One region of the Halobacillus rhizosphaerae genome, then DNA from elsewhere that is predicted to be linked to it. Evidence: riboswitches for the same ligand, from Rfam matches in the RefSeq annotation. Region 1 holds a riboswitch; the other holds the start of a gene.
The links. A riboswitch is a leader RNA that binds a small molecule or an ion and turns the genes downstream of it on or off. The one in region 1 is predicted to bind cyclic di-GMP.
Positions count from the first base shown of each region.

Region 2: it holds a riboswitch for cyclic di-GMP, as region 1 does, so the genes downstream of both, Q7A53_RS14965 (anti-repressor SinI family protein) here and Q7A53_RS00755 (EAL domain-containing protein) in region 1, are expected to answer to the same signal.

Region 1 covers NZ_JAUTWQ010000001.1:149,004-157,678, forward strand. Annotated here, with positions in the region: gene Q7A53_RS00705 (metallophosphoesterase) at 1-159, shown strand, start outside; tRNA gene Q7A53_RS00710 (tRNA-Gly) at 368-441, shown strand; tRNA gene Q7A53_RS00715 (tRNA-Arg) at 469-542, shown strand; gene Q7A53_RS00720 (CBO0543 family protein) at 808-1,260, shown strand; gene Q7A53_RS00725 (YjcZ family sporulation protein) at 2,235-2,354, opposite strand; gene Q7A53_RS00730 (Spo0E family sporulation regulatory protein-aspartic acid phosphatase) at 2,708-2,869, opposite strand; gene Q7A53_RS00735 (exosporium glycoprotein BclB-related protein) at 3,120-3,770, opposite strand; gene Q7A53_RS00740 (N-acetylmuramoyl-L-alanine amidase family protein) at 4,030-4,875, shown strand; gene Q7A53_RS00745 (hypothetical protein) at 5,539-5,718, shown strand; gene Q7A53_RS00750 (response regulator transcription factor) at 5,723-5,899, shown strand; cyclic di-GMP riboswitch class I at 5,915-6,001, shown strand; gene Q7A53_RS00755 (EAL domain-containing protein) at 6,133-6,618, shown strand; gene Q7A53_RS00760 (PilZ domain-containing protein) at 6,660-7,166, shown strand; gene Q7A53_RS00765 (hypothetical protein) at 7,640-7,786, opposite strand; gene sda (sporulation histidine kinase inhibitor Sda) at 8,099-8,230, opposite strand.
Region 2 covers NZ_JAUTWQ010000014.1:19,456-28,130, forward strand. Annotated here, with positions in the region: gene Q7A53_RS14945 (sensor histidine kinase) at 1-518, opposite strand, end outside; gene Q7A53_RS14950 (YigZ family protein) at 681-1,313, shown strand; gene Q7A53_RS14955 (APC family permease) at 1,428-2,885, shown strand; gene Q7A53_RS14960 (TcaA second domain-containing protein) at 3,064-4,359, opposite strand; gene Q7A53_RS14965 (anti-repressor SinI family protein) at 4,478-4,600, opposite strand; cyclic di-GMP riboswitch class I at 4,625-4,728, opposite strand; gene Q7A53_RS14970 (YkvS family protein) at 4,815-5,024, opposite strand; gene Q7A53_RS14975 (LCP family glycopolymer transferase) at 5,360-6,313, opposite strand; gene Q7A53_RS14980 (hypothetical protein) at 6,398-6,841, opposite strand; gene cysQ (3'(2'),5'-bisphosphate nucleotidase CysQ) at 7,060-7,854, opposite strand; gene cysC (adenylyl-sulfate kinase) at 7,977-8,573, opposite strand; gene Q7A53_RS14995 (SLC13 family permease) at 8,585-8,675, opposite strand, start outside.

The DNA.
Region 1 (8,675 bases):
AATCCCGGAAGCTGCAGGTTGCCAAGAGATCGTGAGGAACCGACTTATGCTATATTAGAATGGGAAAACCTTGAGCTAGTAAAGCTGCAATATTATCATGTCAACGGAGAACCAATTAAAGAATTATCAATGGAAACATCACTTGCAGCGAAGAATTAAAACTTTGCTGCAAGTTCTATTGACAAATCATTGAGTTCTTACTATAATAATCCTTGTCCTCAAAAAAGAAGAAGCTATTAAAATAACTATTTCCTAAAGGAAAGATTATCGCATTGAGCGAGACTTTAAACATTTAAGTTTCTTTTAGTGATGTTGCTGCTATACATACTACTAAAATTGAGAACGTGGAAAAAAAGCTATTAATAGTGCGGGTGTAGTTTAGTGGTAAAACCTCAGCCTTCCAAGCTGATGATGAGGGTTCGATTCCCTTCACCCGCTCCAATACATATTTACGTAAGATTATATTTTGTCCCAATAGCTCAGCAGGATAGAGCAACAGCCTTCTAAGCTGTGGGTCGGGGGTTCGAATCCCTCTTGGGACGCTAACTTAAAAAACGCTGAATCTCTTGTATATCAAGAGGTTCAGCGTTTTTCTTGTATTGTGAACTATACATTCTAATCTCCCATTTCGTTCTTTGGGGCGGGATTGGCGCTGGATTTATTCATCATAATAAAGGTATTTTGTAAATCAACTTGTACTAATTGGGATTCAGAGTTCCCATTTATTTTGAATTCGAGAATAATAATTTTGAATAAATAATTTTTAATGGGCTAAAATAATAAAAATTAATAAAGGGGGAATGAAGCTTGTGGAGTAATGTAATCATTGGTTTACTTATACCGACCGGAATAATTATATACTTATTCAAAAAAAGTCAGAAACTAACTTTGCTCCTATATCCGTTGGGAGTAACTATTGCCGTTGGAGGGTGTGATTGGGGGGATGGTTATTTTTGGGATGTTTCGCCCTTGAATACGCAAAACCCATCATTATCTTCTTTTCCGTTTAATATAGGGTATTTTCCCTTATTGGCTACATCATTTGGCTATACAAAAGAAAAAAAGATAACAAAAACTCCTCTCCTTATTTTTATCTTCACAATCATTACCACGCTCTTGGAATTATCAGCAGTTTTATCAGGTAAAGTTGTTTATGCTCATGGATGGAATATATACTTCACTTTTGGGATTTATATAGCAGGTTTCATTGGTACAACCTGCTATATAAATGCATTGAAAAAGTATGGGATCCTAGAATAATCTGGAGAAAAGGCTCAATGATAAATAAAGGAACTTCAAAATCTGAAGTTCCTTTATTTATTACTATTTTATTGTGATTTTTTATGAATGACTAGAAGAAGTCCAAGAATTTTACGAACTATGTCCGATTAGCAGCAACTTACTATGTTCCTAATAAATGGCTTCAGGGCCCCCTCACGATGAAAGTGGTAGGGTATAAGATCTCTAAAGGGAACCCTAAGAAGAAACATGCAGCTTCGGAAACAGGAACGCTGAGACCGATAACATAGCTGTAAGTCGCTAACTATGTGAAAGCAATTAAGGATGCTTTGAAGAATGTGATTTGGAAAAGATGTTACTCAAGTGTCAGGAATAGTCATTATAGAGAAAATAGGATTGTTTGATCATCAAGATATAGAAAGCTCTTAGTCGATCATATCCCTTCTTGAGTGCACGAAAGGACTCCATACGAAATAGTTTGTACCAAATTACTTGGAGGAGTACGCCAAAAGGATACAAAGGTATCATGTTCTAAAGCAAGGAAGTTGTTCTTTAGAGAAAAGGAGTAAGAACAGATAAATAGCAATCCAGCTTTACAACTGAATTGCTATTTACTCAGGTGAAGGGAGAGATTAGGAACTGTAGGAGGTTCTGAAAAATCCAATCACCTTATAAAGTAAGTATACGGGTTTTTGAGCATTATATGATTGAAAAAAAGCCGGAAGAACTCAGGTATGTCATTGGAAACATAGTCACACATTATATTCTTCTTTAGTGAACATCATTTTAGTAAGAGCAAATCATTAGTAAAGAAGTAAGTACGGAAGTCACTTTTAGGGGCTAAGCCTGCTCATGGTTGCTTATCCCAAAGGCGGGGGTTGGGCTAGCCCTTTTTATAATATGCATGACTTATGAATTTGATTAAGATAAGAAAAAAATTTATATATAGCAAGAGCCAAGGTTAGGGACCCTGGCTGCAGTTTAAGACTTTACTATCAATAAAAACTAGCACCAACGATGATTAGCAAAATAAACAAAACAACGACTAATACAAATGTACTGCCATATCCGTAACCATATCCACAACCGGATCCGCAACCGTAACCATAGCCCATATTCTCACCCACCTTTATATTCATACCACATGATATTCATGTAGAATAATTTTGGAAAGATAAGTGCCCAGGGGAAAAGGAAATTTTACTACATAAATCCAAAGATCTAGGCTTATGACTCGAATGTGGCAATTCGATTATAATATGAAAGCTTCTCGTATGAAAAATGATTCCAACGATCTGTAGGATTAAAAAATGGACGTTGTCTTATTTAAGTCTAGCTCAAAATTAACGAAAAACTGAAGGGATTAAATCAAAGGGTGTTACTGATCTTTTAAGATAAAACCTGTATGAGAAGATGCAATGGTAAAACAAGAAACAAACAATAAAAGCCTCATCATTCTGTGGTGCTTTTATTGTTTGTTTCTTTGCAGTAGATTAAGCAAAACATCTAATCTCTGAGAAATTTCCAGAATTTCTTCGTATGAATGTGAATTCTTGTATGCTTCATACATTGTCTTCCTTAACTCTTCGATTTCAATTTCTAGGTTTCGTTTGTTAACCAATAAACCCACTCCATGTTCTTAAGTTATCTTATGACCATGTTACCCTAATCAAATGGAATAAATCGGTTTATGTATATTATCTTAGAATTTGTTTATTTTAATACTTTTGGAATGGGCAAATAGAAGGTTACTACTAAGGGAGGAGTATATTAGAGAATTGTGAATATAAAAGTATAATAACAGATTGCCTCGAGTAGCTAGATAAAGTATAAAGGAACTTCATGATTATTGAAGTTCCTAATGAATTTCTTGAAAATAGTTATTTAATATTAACTCCTGCACTAGCGTATCCGGCAACTGTACCCACAAGAGTAACTCCTTCTACTGTTGCGGAAAATACCATCAAAAGTCTGTCTCCTTGACTTACAGCTACAGATAAATCTGACAAAGTACCTCTTGCAATGTCCCCTAAAGTTATTGGTGCGTCAATAGTAGGGGTTAACGTGACTAAAGTCTCTGGAATGGCAGTGAAAATATTCGTTGATGGATCAGCAGATCTATACAGTTGTGCTTGGATGGTGGTATCACCTAAAAGAGTGACAGATGCCGTAGCACTAAAGTAAGCAGCAATAGATGTGATAGTGCCGTCACGAGGAACAGAAAAAGCGAAATTTAAAAGTGTTCCGCCGGCCCCGGTTAAATCAATTTGATTACTCCCCAGTAAAGTTACTCCAGTAACGCTACTTCCAAAACCCACAAGGCTTGTTGTTCCCACTAATCCTTCTGCAACTGTGGTTAAAACTACAGGCAAACCTGAAGCATAAGGTATGATGGACCCTGTATCAGTGAGGGTTGTATCCCCATTGGTATTTGTGCTTCCAGGACCACAGCAATTATCTGGTCGGAAATTAGATCTTCCACCAATGGCTTGTATACTTTGCGCCTGGTTAACTCGGATTCGTTTATTCATTTTTTTCCTCCTTCAAAATACCTCAGTTTCATACTATTAGGAAAAAAACATAAAGTGTAGACGAATACCCAAGAAAAGAACAAACCAAGTAAAAATTTCCCTTTCACCTGAACTAAAACAGTGTCTTTACCCAGGGCGTTACCCTATTTTGTCTCGAATTTAGTGTAATTTGCCAATTAGCCCGTACAAAAAATGTATACAGGCATCTACTAGAATGTAAGCAAATAATGTTCTGTAGAAACAGAAGGGATCATGATTTATGGCTAAGCTAATTGCTCTGGACGATGGACATGGTAAAGATACACCAGGAAAGAGAACTCCTTATATTCCAGAGATTGGACGTTCCATACAAGAAAATGAGTTTAACAAAGCAGTTGTTAAGTTTCTAAAGGTTGAGTTAGAGAGATGTGGTTTTAACACTTTATTAGTTGCACCTACAGATGCAGATACACCACTTAAAGACCGAACTGATTTAGCGAATAGCAAGAAGGCAGATGCCTATATTGCCATTCATTATAACGCTTCAGATGGTTCATTTAGCGGTGCAAATCCAAGTGGAATAGAAGTATACGTTTATTTAGGTCACAAAAATAAAGAGGCAGGTAGACTTGCCAGTTCTGTTGCAAAATACCTTCGTCAAGGGACTCCCCAAAATTTTAGGGGAGTTTACGAAGCCGATTTTCACGTTCTGCGTGAATCGAATATGGTTGCCATTCTATCAGAGAACGGTTTTATGGATAATAAACTCGAAGCTTTATTAATGATTGATCAAAAGTTTCAAAAAGAGGTAGCTGTGGAGCATGCCAAAGGAATTTGTGAATACTTTGGAGTAACTTACAAAGCGGAGAAAGAGGTAGAGGAAATGTTGGATAAAGCAATTGTTATTAATTCATTTGTAGATTTTCCAGTAGCAGAGGTCTTAGCTAACAAGATTGGGGCACCCATCTATACAACTACTGTAGCTTCCAAAAGCAAAGTAGCTAAAGAGTTAGTTGTAGTCGGAGGAAACTCAGATGGTTTAAAAGCAGACAAATATACGGTACTTGCTGGAGACGATCGTTTTGCCACAGCTAGAAAAGTAGAGATGTATATTAACTCTCTCTAAATTCTCTTGGAAAGAAGCTTAGGCAGTTGGCAGAATTTTATCATTAGGAGTATCCTTGTTTCGTAGACCATTTGAGATAAACTCAAAGAATATTGATTTAATATGGTTTTACACCACTAAAAACTATTGCAATTATAAGGCATCCAACAGCCTTTTAAGCTGTGGGGCAGGTGGCGAATCCATTTTAGGACGCTAACTTTAAAAACACTGACTCTCTTTTGTTTTGATAGAGTCAGTGTTTTTTTGATTTCTATTTGATTGCATATCTTGAGTTATAGTTGAGAAATTACTTTAGAAATAATCTTCAGAGATTCCAGGACGGAGTAAAAAGGATGTTAAAGAATGCCTGTTCTTATTATAGCTTAGCGTTCTAGGAATTTACTTAGCCTTATCTTTGCTGTAAAAATTTATCGAATTCCTCGTCTAATCTTGTGAGAAAAACGTTACTAAATTGATTTAATTAAGCGTAAGCATATAGTTCTATCTTGCTGTATGGAACTATATGAAGAGTAAGTATAATTTAGAGGAAAAAGGAAAAAAATAGCTAATTATAAGTGTAATATAGCACAAAATGGTTAAAAAATAATCCCTATAGGTTATAGGAATATTTTACTAGCTGTTGTAATATAAATTATGAAATAAGAAGAAATTGGGTGATAGAGTATGGATGTTATAAAATCTTTCAAATTAAATGAACAAGAAATCAAGGACTTAATTGCTGCCGTAAATTTTATGATCTATCATTCGAAAAACAAAGAATCTGATAGGATCCAAAGATTACAAGGAATGCTTAAAGATTTCCTAGCCAATTCCAAAGAGCATGAAGATGAAAAAGATTTTTAAAAAAATGCTCTCTCACAGGGAAAAACAAATTTTTTCGCTTTTGGTTAATGGCTCCTTAAATAAGGAAATTGCACATGCTTTACATATATCAGATCATACAGTAAAAGTACATTTAAGAAACATCTATCGTAAATTGGATGTTAATAACAAAGTAGAGTTGATCCTTCGTTACAAAGACTAAAATACATACTTTAAATTTCAGAAATGGCAAACCTACTGAAAAGCAGGGACGCAAAGCCACGGGTCTAAAGCAAATAATTGTTAAGACAGCCGGGTTACCTAAGGAATGAGAATTAAAGTGATCTCATTTTACTTGAGTTCACTTTTTTTATATAAAAAAATAGAAAGGAGAATTAGATACCTTATCTATACATAAAGCTCTTGAATCCTACTGGGCGGCAGGATTAAAAGAAAATGACGGGCTTTTGTTTTTTAAATGTGTTTTTTTCCACCATATTAAATCCAAATTTCCGATCATTCATAAATAAGATTGTCACAACTTATCCAATAAGTCAAAATATCATCTTCGAAATTAATGAAATGGAAGACTATGGGGATACAAAGGTATTTATGCAAGCATTAAACTTTGTTAGAGAACTGGGCATAGGTATTGCAATTGATGATATGGGAAAAGGTAACTCCCAGCTTCAATCCATCATTGAATGGAAGCCGGATTATGTGAAACTAGACAGATATTTAACTAAGGGTCTTAACGAATCTAAGAGAAAGCAAAGTATCGTTAAACTGCTCTTAGGTTACTCTCAGGAATTTGGTATAAAAGTGATAATGGAAGGAATTGAAACAGTTGAAGAGTTGAAAACCGCCAAAGATTTAGGCGTTTATATTGCTCAGGGGTTTGCTTTGGGAACTCCTGAGAGATTGAAAACATTATTGAGGTGAGGATGATGCTGTATATATTGATATACGAAATATTCCTAAATATGGTATTAATTGTTCTCCCCGTCTATGGACAAAAATCATTTAATAAAGAAAAGAGAAAAGTTAACACTTTAACCAGTCAAAAAGATAGAGACTCTTTATTGAAAAAGCATAAAACCAAGCAGAAGGGAAATTTTCGGTTAGAAATCCCATCTAAGGAATCTTTTCTCATATTAAAAGTTATTGAAAATGAAGATTTTACTAAATTAATAGGTAAGATTGTAAAAGGTAACATTAAAGACATTAGCACCACCGGAGTGAAATTTATTTGTCCCTACAACCTTCCCGTCCATCTTAAAATTAAAGTGGAGATCTGCTTTAAAATAGCAAGTAAAGAGTTCAGATTCAATGCCTACATTGTAAGGAAAGATGAGCACCTTAGCAGAAAATCAAAAAATTATGGTATTAAATTCATAGAAATAACTTCTAAGGAACAAGAAAATTTAATCATAGAACTTCGTAAGCTTGAAGCTCAGCAAAGGAGAAAAGTTACATCTGTTTCATCATAATCAACTTTTTGATAAATGAATAAAGTCACGAGCCGTTTATAGGTTTGAAGGATATAGAGTGGTAGCGAATATGTTTTTGATTCGCAACCGCTCTTTTTATTAGAGGTTTTTTTATTATTAATGGAGGAAAGAAGATGCTATATCTACATGAGGGAGATTTTCTTGGAAATTTTATCAGGCAGCGGCTGATCCTGTCCCATGTTGGATTGAAGAGAATTTTTTGTAGGTGTTGAATAGATTAATGCATATCTGTTCATGCTGAATTATAAAAAGGATGTGACATACCAATGTTTCATTGGGAGACACTTCTCATAATCAGTTTATTTTCAATCAGTATCATTGGTATGCTTACCATCATCTTTTTTGTTTTCTGGAAAGAATAAAATTTTGTCTCTTTGATACTCTATGAAAAAAGATAGGGTAAAGAGCGGCCTGCTTTATTCAGAAGACCAGCTCTCACTAATCCCTGGGGTTTATCCCATTCCGGGGTCGCCAGGATCATAACTATGCTGAACAGTTCCACCTGCGAAATCGATATGGTCTGTAGAGAGTGGAGATGAATGGGAGTTACCAGCAACAAATAATAGAACTAAGAACAGGCCGCACAAGATTCTTTTCATGAATACCCTCCTATAATTAGTAATAAATTCTATTAAACTTTGATCTCAACCACAAATAAATTAGAAAAGTTATTTCAATTGTAATTATATACAATAAATAACAAGAATAGGGAAAAAATTCGAAAAAATTAAAAATAATTGTTGAAATGTGCGAAAATCCTGATGATTTTTAAAAAATAGAGGGTTTAATGGGAGGTTTAAATAGAAGTCAATAGCTTGTCAACGTAAGAAACTGATTAAGTGATTAAATAAGCGTCATAGAGTCTGAACTCCATAACGCTCTTAACCGCTTATATTTAGTGAAGTTCGTAGTTAGTGTGTGGGAAGTTCAAGGGATCTCTTGTCCATTTCTTCTGCTAAAAGACAAACGAAATCTTTATCTAATTGCAGCTTCAAGGACTCAAGGTAAGCTTCCAGTAGGGTTTGATCATCCAGCAATGACAACTTATACAACTCCTTGATTAAACATGAAATTATTTTTCTTAATACACATTTACTTATTTTAACAAAGAAAATATTTTTTACATGGGTATTTAGAACTGTTTTGGCGATTTGAAAGAAATAGTAAACATATTTTCAATAGATAAAACCTTTGATTTTCCAAAATTATTTCTATTTCAACAAATTCAGTGTTTAAATGACCGGCATATAACTTGAAAATTGTCTTCGATAAATACTTGTAATATCAAGTATTAGGCTGTGTTTTATTAAAACTTGCGGATTCTTTATATTGTCTGTTTTTGATAAATAAGAGAAATATCCTCTGGATGAATAGAAATTGTGATGAGGATAATAATAGGTCGATAGATACAAGTAAAAAGTTTCAGGTGAGAGAGTTTTCCATTCAACTTAACTTATTCATTGCGGAAATCTGGAATATAGAAGAAGC
Region 2 (8,675 bases), on a different contig from region 1:
ATCTTCAAGCCGAATTCCTGTTTCTCTTTCGCGTCCTCAAGCGCGGCTGATACATGCTGGAAATCTACGGTTAAATAGTCAAGAACGACCGATATCTTTCCAGCCAGCGCTTCAGCGCGGGCAATCGTTTCGTCTAGGTTACGCAAACGGAATTCAATATCATCCCGGCGTTTTCTAAGCTGTTTCTCTTTCTCACGTTTCATCGATAGGTCCATTTGCAGACCATGTGTCTGCTCATAAACTCTTCTAATTTCATCTTCTGAATACTGTTGGAATTGCTTACTGACTTCAGACAAACGCATACGTGAGAAGCGGACTTTTTGTTCGAGCTTGTCCCCTTCATCAATGAGTGAAACGACTTGTTTTTTTATTTCAGTAAGTTCGTTATTTAATTTTTCAAATTCGTTTCGGGACTCTTCACCAATTTCAAATATTTCATCTTTGCTATTCGTGACGGTATCCACCATCTCATGGATGATATGGTCAAGTGCTTTGTCCCCAGTTTTACGATTGCTCATGACAAGACTCCTCCATCAATATTCACATACTCATTCGAATTATATAAGTCGTTTTATGGGGGTTACCCCGAGATTGTTTTCACATGTAGAACGATTGGTCGATATCATTTGCTGGACGAACGACACAATTATATAATAATTCACTAGGAGGCTGAAGCCAATATGTTAGAAAACTATTTTACGGTAAAGCGTGAAGGCAGTAAAGAAATCATCATTCAGAAATCCCGATTCATTGGATATGTGAAGCGCTGTGAAACAGAGGAAGCCGCGCAGGAATTTATTGCTTCGATAAAAAAGAAACACGCCGATGCTAATCACAATTGTTCCGCTTATATGATCGGAGAACAGAATCTTATTCAAAAAGCGCACGATGACGGAGAACCGAGCGGCACAGCTGGCGTTCCAATGCTCGAAGTATTAAAGAAAAAAGAGTTAAAAGATACTGCCGTTGTAGTGACTCGTTATTTCGGAGGCACCAAGCTTGGGACAGGCGGACTCATCCGCGCTTATTCCTCTACCGTCTCTGAAGCAATAAATGAGACTGGAATCGTGGAAAGACAAAAGGTTCATATGATGAAAGTGAAAGCGGACTATACTCTGCTTGGGAAACTTGAAAATGAAATTCGCAACTCCCATTTTCACCTATCTTCCATTGAATATTTGGAGCATGTGGAGATTTATACTGACGTAATAAGCGGGGAAGAGGATGAATTCACTTCATGGATCACTGATTTAACAAGCGGACAGGCTGAAATTGAGCCGTTGGATTATTCTTATAGGGAAACAATTATTTAAATGAATTATCTATTTTAGGTTTGGCGGGTCTCCAATTCGTCTAATACTGTAGGTGTATGTTTTTTTACATCTTAGGCAGGATTACTGCATGAATTAGGAGGCTCTTATAGAGTTATGGCAAACGAAGAAAGAAAAGAATTAGAACGATCATTAAAGCCTCATTGGGTATGGGCCATTGCCTTTGGTTCAGCGATAGGCTGGGGAGCATTCGTGCTGCCAACAGATTGGATTAGTCAAGCAGGGCCAGTCGGTGTCATCATTGGCATACTATTAGGTGCTGCTTTAATGATGGTTATAGGGGTAAGCTACGGTTTCTTAATTGAAAAATTTCCGGTTACAGGCGGAGAATTCGCCTATGCGTATATAGGTTTCGGACGCCTGTTTGCTTTTATTGCCGGCTGGTTTCTCACCTTAGGCTACACCTGTATTGTAGCGCTGAATGCTTCAGCACTCTCTTTGCTTGCTAAGTTTTTATTTCCCGATCTAGTCAAGCAAGGGTATATGTATACAGTAGCAGGCTATGACGTGTATTTCGTCCAAATACTAATCGCTAGTTTAGCTCTTATCATTTTTGCTTTATTAAATATTCGCGGTGCCAGTTTTTCAGGACGAACGCAATTTGTATTTAGTCTCATCTTGATTCTGGGAATTCTGTTGTTAGGAATCGGAGCGATCTTCTCAGATGGCCCAAGCCTGTCCAACCTGGAACCAGGATTTACTCCAGATAAATCAGCGATTGCCTCCATTTTAACGATTCTCGCAATCGCACCATTCGCCTATGTCGGTTTCGATAACATTCCGCAGGCGGCCGAAGAATTTAACTTTGAATCTAAGAAAGCGTTCGGATTAATTATCTGGTCTCTGCTCGCCGCAGGTCTTGCTTATGCAGCCATGATTACGATTACTGCAAGTACTATGCCTTGGCAGCAGCTGCTTGCGCAAACCCAGAATTCCGTGTGGGGGACTGGAGATGCGATCCAGAGCTACTTAGGAAAAGCCGGCGTATTCATTATCGCCATTGCCGTTATGATGGGAATCTTCACCGGTCTGAACGGATTTTATATTTCTTCCAGCCGGTTAACGTTTGCGATGGGACGTGCTCGGATTCTCCCTGATGCTTTCAGAAAGCTTCATAGTAAATACAACACTCCGTATGTAGGAATCTTATTTACGATGGCTCTTTGCCTCGTTGCTCCATGGTTCGGAAGACAAGCTCTGCTTTGGGTTGTGGATATGTCCTCGACCGGAGTAGCCATTGCTTACTTCTTCTGTACTGCCACGGCTTATAAGTTCTTTAAGTGGTCTGAAGGACAGCCGAGTAAGCACGCATCAACCCAGACTTCTCCCGGCAGAAAGCTGCTTTCTTTAATTGGGATGATCAGCTCGATAGGTTTCTTGCTCTTACTTCTCGTTCCTCAATCCCCTGCATCGCTAGGCAAAGAATCTTACATTGCCCTTGGGATCTGGATCTTGATCGGAGCAGTATTCTACCTGGCTAATCGTAAACGGTACACTTCTTATGATAGAAAAGAAATGAACTATCTCATTTTGGCAAAAGAAGAAATCGATTAATTCGTTAGTGCCATGGGATAACATCAGTCCTAATTTAAAAAAGATTGTGCCATTAAAAAACGTTGGACGGAAGGGCAAAGATTTGGACCCGGCGTAAATTTCATTAAAAAAACCCGAACCATTGATTTGGTTCGGGTTTTCTAATGTGTTAAGTTGCCCTGGTGCAGCTTTTTTTTAATTATTCATTTCCTGCTACGACAGCTAAATTACTTTCATTGATCTCATCAAGAGATTGACTGCCGGTAATCATCCACTTTTCCTTGTCAAGATTATAAGTGAACTGATACTTGAAATCTTCTTCCCCAGATTCCGTATTCACATTTTCAGGGTCACGATCGGCAGAGTAATAAGCTTTATCAAACGTCAGCGCAGCATCTACAGAGGCTTGGAAATTATCTTTTCCTTCTTTAGAGAATCCAATGCTGTCCCTGTCAATGGCCACCTTAGCTACATCCCCTTTAAATTGCAGGTTGTTTGCTTGCAGCAGAGACAAAGATTCTTTGGCACTGTCGATATAGTCCTCATTCTGTATTCGAGTGAAAACCTCAGCATCTTGATTTTTCTGGGCTTTTACCCATTGATTGGCGTGTTCAGCTACGGCTGCCCCTAGATCATCTTCCAGCGTTTTCTTTAAATAATTCTCGGTAACAGCCGGACTCAAACCTTTAAAAGACATCTTTACCGTTTCTCCGTCTTGCATGGAATATGTATTAATTTCAACGTCGGTAACATGAGGAGTGCCTTTCTGGTTATAGCTTCCTGTCAACGTATGCTTCCCTGGAATCAGCCCTTTAAGTACATAATCCTTCTTTTCTTTCAGTGTACTTACTTTCTGATCGTCCACGTACAGATCTACGTTTGGTAAGTTCGCTGTTACACTCACACTCGCAGGACTCAGGACGAAGTGGTAATCAGGGAAAAACAGCCATTTTTTTCCGTGTTTTTCCAAAGTTAAATATCGACCTTCTAATGCTGCTTGATTACCATTCTTAATATGACTGACGAGTGACACCATTGCTTCACGGTTTTCATGATAATAGTCAATGAGTGATTCTGCTTCATTCTTGGTAAACGTTTGATCTTTACCTGGAAAAACAATTAAATCGGTAAGTTTTGCTGCATCACTGTTATTCACAGCCTTTTCCAATGCCTTCGTTGTATAAGCTGGAGAAGTAATCTTCTGAAGAATAAACCAGCCAGTAATTAAGAGAGCAACAATCAAAACGGCAGTAATAAAAATCGTAAAAATTCTCTTCCAATCTCGTTTCTTATACTGCTCGGAGTCTTCTTCTGCATCATAATCATAATCCGGTTGCGAGGCGTTCATCCAGTCTCCCTGGTTTCTCGCAAAATCAGCCGGCTGCTTTTTTACTTTTCTTTCTTCTTGTTTCTTTGTCTGCTGAGGCGCATTGCAAAACGGACACTCCTCAGCATCTGGATAAATAAGATTTCCGCATTTTTCACACTTTTTCATTCTATCCCCCCAGTTTCCACTTTCCAACTATATATTACCATATTCGACAAAGAAACAGGACAAATGACTCACAATTGGCCAAGAAAAAACCCACTTTAGAAGTGGGCAGAAATAGTGTTCACTTATTAATATTTATTAAAAATGCTCGAATCTCTTCTTTACTCATTCCTAATTTCTTTGCTTCCTTCACCAAATCCACCCATTCAGCATCCAGTAATTCCTTCTTCAACTGAGTTGTCAATGAATGATCCCTCCATCATTCATCCTTAGCAGCTCGGCAGTCTTAACTCTACTAATGTAGACAAAAGAAGGAGTTGAAGACCCGTAGTTTTGCGTCCTTACCTTTCGATAAGTTTGCCTTTAAATAAGGAATGGAATAAAAACTTAGAATACTCTGTAAATTAGTATCTTTATTTTACTGGATAATGAATGAAATGTATAGCTTTTTTTTGAAATTATTCTTCTTCAATACGATAATTTGTGTGGGCAACTACTGTTCGTTCGAATTCAAAATCAATATCCTCAAGATTTTCCATAATCGTCAAGTCCACAATGACAGATCTTTGACACTGGCTGGGAATAACTTTTCCTCTGAAAACCATGTCATCTCTCTCAAAGCTTACAATTTGTCCTGGATTTGCAATTCGATCATCTGGTTGTATCATGATAAGAATCCACCCTTTACAAAGTAATGATTATCCTAAACGCTGTATAATTTCATTAATAGCCACATTCGTATTCTCTACTAATCCGTTATCCACACGATTAATGATTGAAGCTAGTATTTCTTTCAATTCTTCATTTGTACACACATACTTCATCCTTTATATATAATTTGTATTTTAATAAAATTATATTTACAGAATATAATACTTCATACGACATAAAAATACAAGTGTTAACAACTACCCTGATATACTTAATAATAAACATGAAAATTACATTCTATTAAAATAGTAAAGCCGTGACAGGAATACCCATCACGGCGGCAGACCCACTGCTATTTTTCATTCATATCTTTCACCATATTATGAACTTTCATGACTTCCTCATCAGGAATGATCAGGTAATAAATTCCATCAATCGTTTTGGCATGACCGCTCATTTCATAGGAGGTTACATCCTTCCGTGTTGACCGGTAATTTAAAAATAGGTTCTTCATATCGGAGAATTCCATATTGGTTTTTACATTGTTTCCAAGGACATCCAGTACGGAACTAATTTTGTTCACTGACCCTACACTGGCACCTTTATCAATGATCGCCTGAATGACTTTACGCTGGCGCTCATTACGGCCAAAGTCTCCTCTCGGATCAAGGTGGCGCATGCGGACATACCCCATAGCTTGTGCCCCATTCAAAGTAAGTTCGCCTTTTTTATAATGATACCCTTTTTTATAGTAGCCTTCATCGTACCAGTCGATCTCATTGTTGACAGTAATCCCACCAACAGCATCCACCATTTCTGCCAGGCCTTCCATATTGATCTTCACATAATAATCCAGATCAATATTCAGGAAATTTTCCACAGTCTGGATGGACATATCAGTGCCGCCAAATGCATACGCATGGTTAATCTTGTCCGTAGTGCCATGACCGACAATTTTAGTTCGGGTATCTCGTGGTATGCTGATGAGCTGCATCTTATCTTTAGAAGGATCAAGACTCATGACCATCAGCGCATCGGAGCGTCCAACGTCATTCTCTCGTTCATCAACTCCAAGCAGCAAAATATTTAGAGGTTTCTTTTCCTTCATTTTCTTTTTCGTCACGTTCGTTTCAATAGATTTCACCGATTTATGAATATCAGTCTGTACGGTTTGTTTAGCATCATTGTATATAGACAACGCATAAGCTCCACCTGCCAGGCCAAGAAGCACAATCGTTGCTACTAAAACCTTTAACCATGTTCTTGATTTTTTCTTTTGTTTCTTTCTGTCTTTTCTACTCGCCATTTTCACACCTCTACCAATAATAGTTTCATCGTACACTTTAACTAATATACCATATTTTTTCAAAGTTCAAGTTGATTCTACCATTTATTCAGGTTGTATTTCTGTTTTGTTTTTCCCACCTATAGGATCATAGATTTTCTTTAAATGCTTATGAACGTAAAGCGTAATCGGATCCATATTGGCCTGACTGCATGTAAAACGATAGTAGGGTTCACCGTCTATTTCCTTATCCATAGAAGCAGAATAAGAACAGGAGAAACCTGTCATACGGCTTTCTACATAATGCTTGGCTTCTTCAGGAGTAACTTTCAGGGCTTGTTCCGGAGTCTGGTTATCCACAGGGGCGTCTGCAGGAGTTTCTTCATTTTTAATAAAAACCCTACTCACAGCAGGGAGCACAGCAAAAAATGACAAGACAATGAGCGTTCCGCTAACGTAGAGGAACGTACTTCTTCTTTTCTGATTCATAATTCCACTAATCAGCGCGATAAAGGTAAGAGTCAGTAAAACAGCAGTTAAGTACGGCATACTCCTTCACCCTCTCATACTATTAGACGGTATCAAAACCCGAAAGTTTCACTTTTTAACTAAAAAATTGATTGGAATTAAACTTCATTATATTGGTATTTGATCATAAACAAAAGAAGTTCGTCCATCTAATTCGGTCCCTCTACTTGAATAAAACTGCGACGATCTCGACACGAAAAAAGCATGACCTCTGTAAATGGTCATGCTTTCTCGTCATCTTATAACCTGGCAAGAAACCAGGGATTTCTTAAATTCTCTTTATTGTAAACTAAAGGTTCAGAGGAATCAGCTACTTCCACTTTGCCCCCTGCCGCTTCAACAATCGCTTGTCCTGCTCCTGTATCCCATTCCATCGTTGGAGCATATCTCGGATAATAATGAGCTGAACCCTCAGCGACTAAACAAAGCTTTAGTGAACTTCCTGCACTCAGCGTTTCTACATCATGCCCCTGATCCTTGATCTCCTGGATAAACGTCTTCGTTTCCTCCGACATATGAGAACGACTAGCCACTACTTTCACTTGAGCTGAAGATTGGCTGATCGGGATGGCTTGTGCTTCCCTTCTAAACTCTTCAAGACTGGCAAGCTGACCCGCCTTCTTTGAAAACTGAGTCATTTTGAAAGCACCCTGTTTTTTATCCCCATAGTACATCGTATCCAATACCGGTGCATAAATAATACCTGTTGCTGGATGCCCGTCCTTGATTTTCGCTATATTGACGGTGAATTCCCCGTTTTTCTTAACGAATTCCTTAGTACCGTCCAAAGGATCAATTAGCCAAAATTTATTCCATTGCGACCGCTCTTCATAAGACTGATGATTTCCTTCCTCGCTTAAGATAGGAGTATCTGGTTCCAATTCTCTTAAGGCACGCACTAGGATGTTATGGGACGCTTGATCGGCTTCTGTTAATGGGGATTCATCTGCTTTATAGTCTACCTCAAAGTCGGTATTGTAAATTTTCATAATGTCTCCGCCTGCTTCATAAGCAGCCTGGATCGCTTTCCACATCTTCAACTCCTCCTCTATCCTCTTGTAAAAAAAAGCATTGATTAGAAAATCAACGCTTTTTTTAATATATTGTCTAAGTTAAATCTTCAGCTATACAGTCCCAGCTTGGCTTTGCTAACCGTTTAGATCAGTCGGTTATCTTTAAGGTGATTCATAATATGTTCCACAGATTCTTCCAGCGTCATTTTGTCTGTTTCAATCACGATTTCCGGGTTGTAAGGCTCTTCATATGGAGCATCAATACCAGTGAATCCTTTGATTTCTCCCGCTCGCGCCTTTTCATAAAGACCTTTTGGATCACGTTTCTCACATTCTTCCAGAGAACATTTCACATAGACTTCAATAAAATCGCCTTCGTCCATAATCTCACGAACGTGGTCACGATCTTCACGATAAGGAGAAATAAACGCTGTCAGCGTCACTAATCCGGCATCACTCATAAGCTTAGCCACTTCTCCCACACGACGGATGTTTTCCGTACGATCCTCAGGGCTAAAGCCTAAGTTATTATTCAAACCGTGACGTACGTTATCTCCATCTAAACGATACGTGTGCGCACCATATTCATAGAGCGCTTTTTCCAGCTCTACGGATACGGTTGATTTCCCTGAACCCGACAGTCCTGTAAACCATAGAACCGGGCTTTTGTGGTCTTTTTGTTTTTGACGATCTTCCTTTGTTACTTTTGAATTATGCCATGTAATATTACTGGATTTCATTAGTAAACCTCCTACATATAAATCATATAAACAACGGATATGGCGGTAACCATAACAATTAACGTTAGTGGTAATCCTGTGCGGACATAATCTTTAAAATGG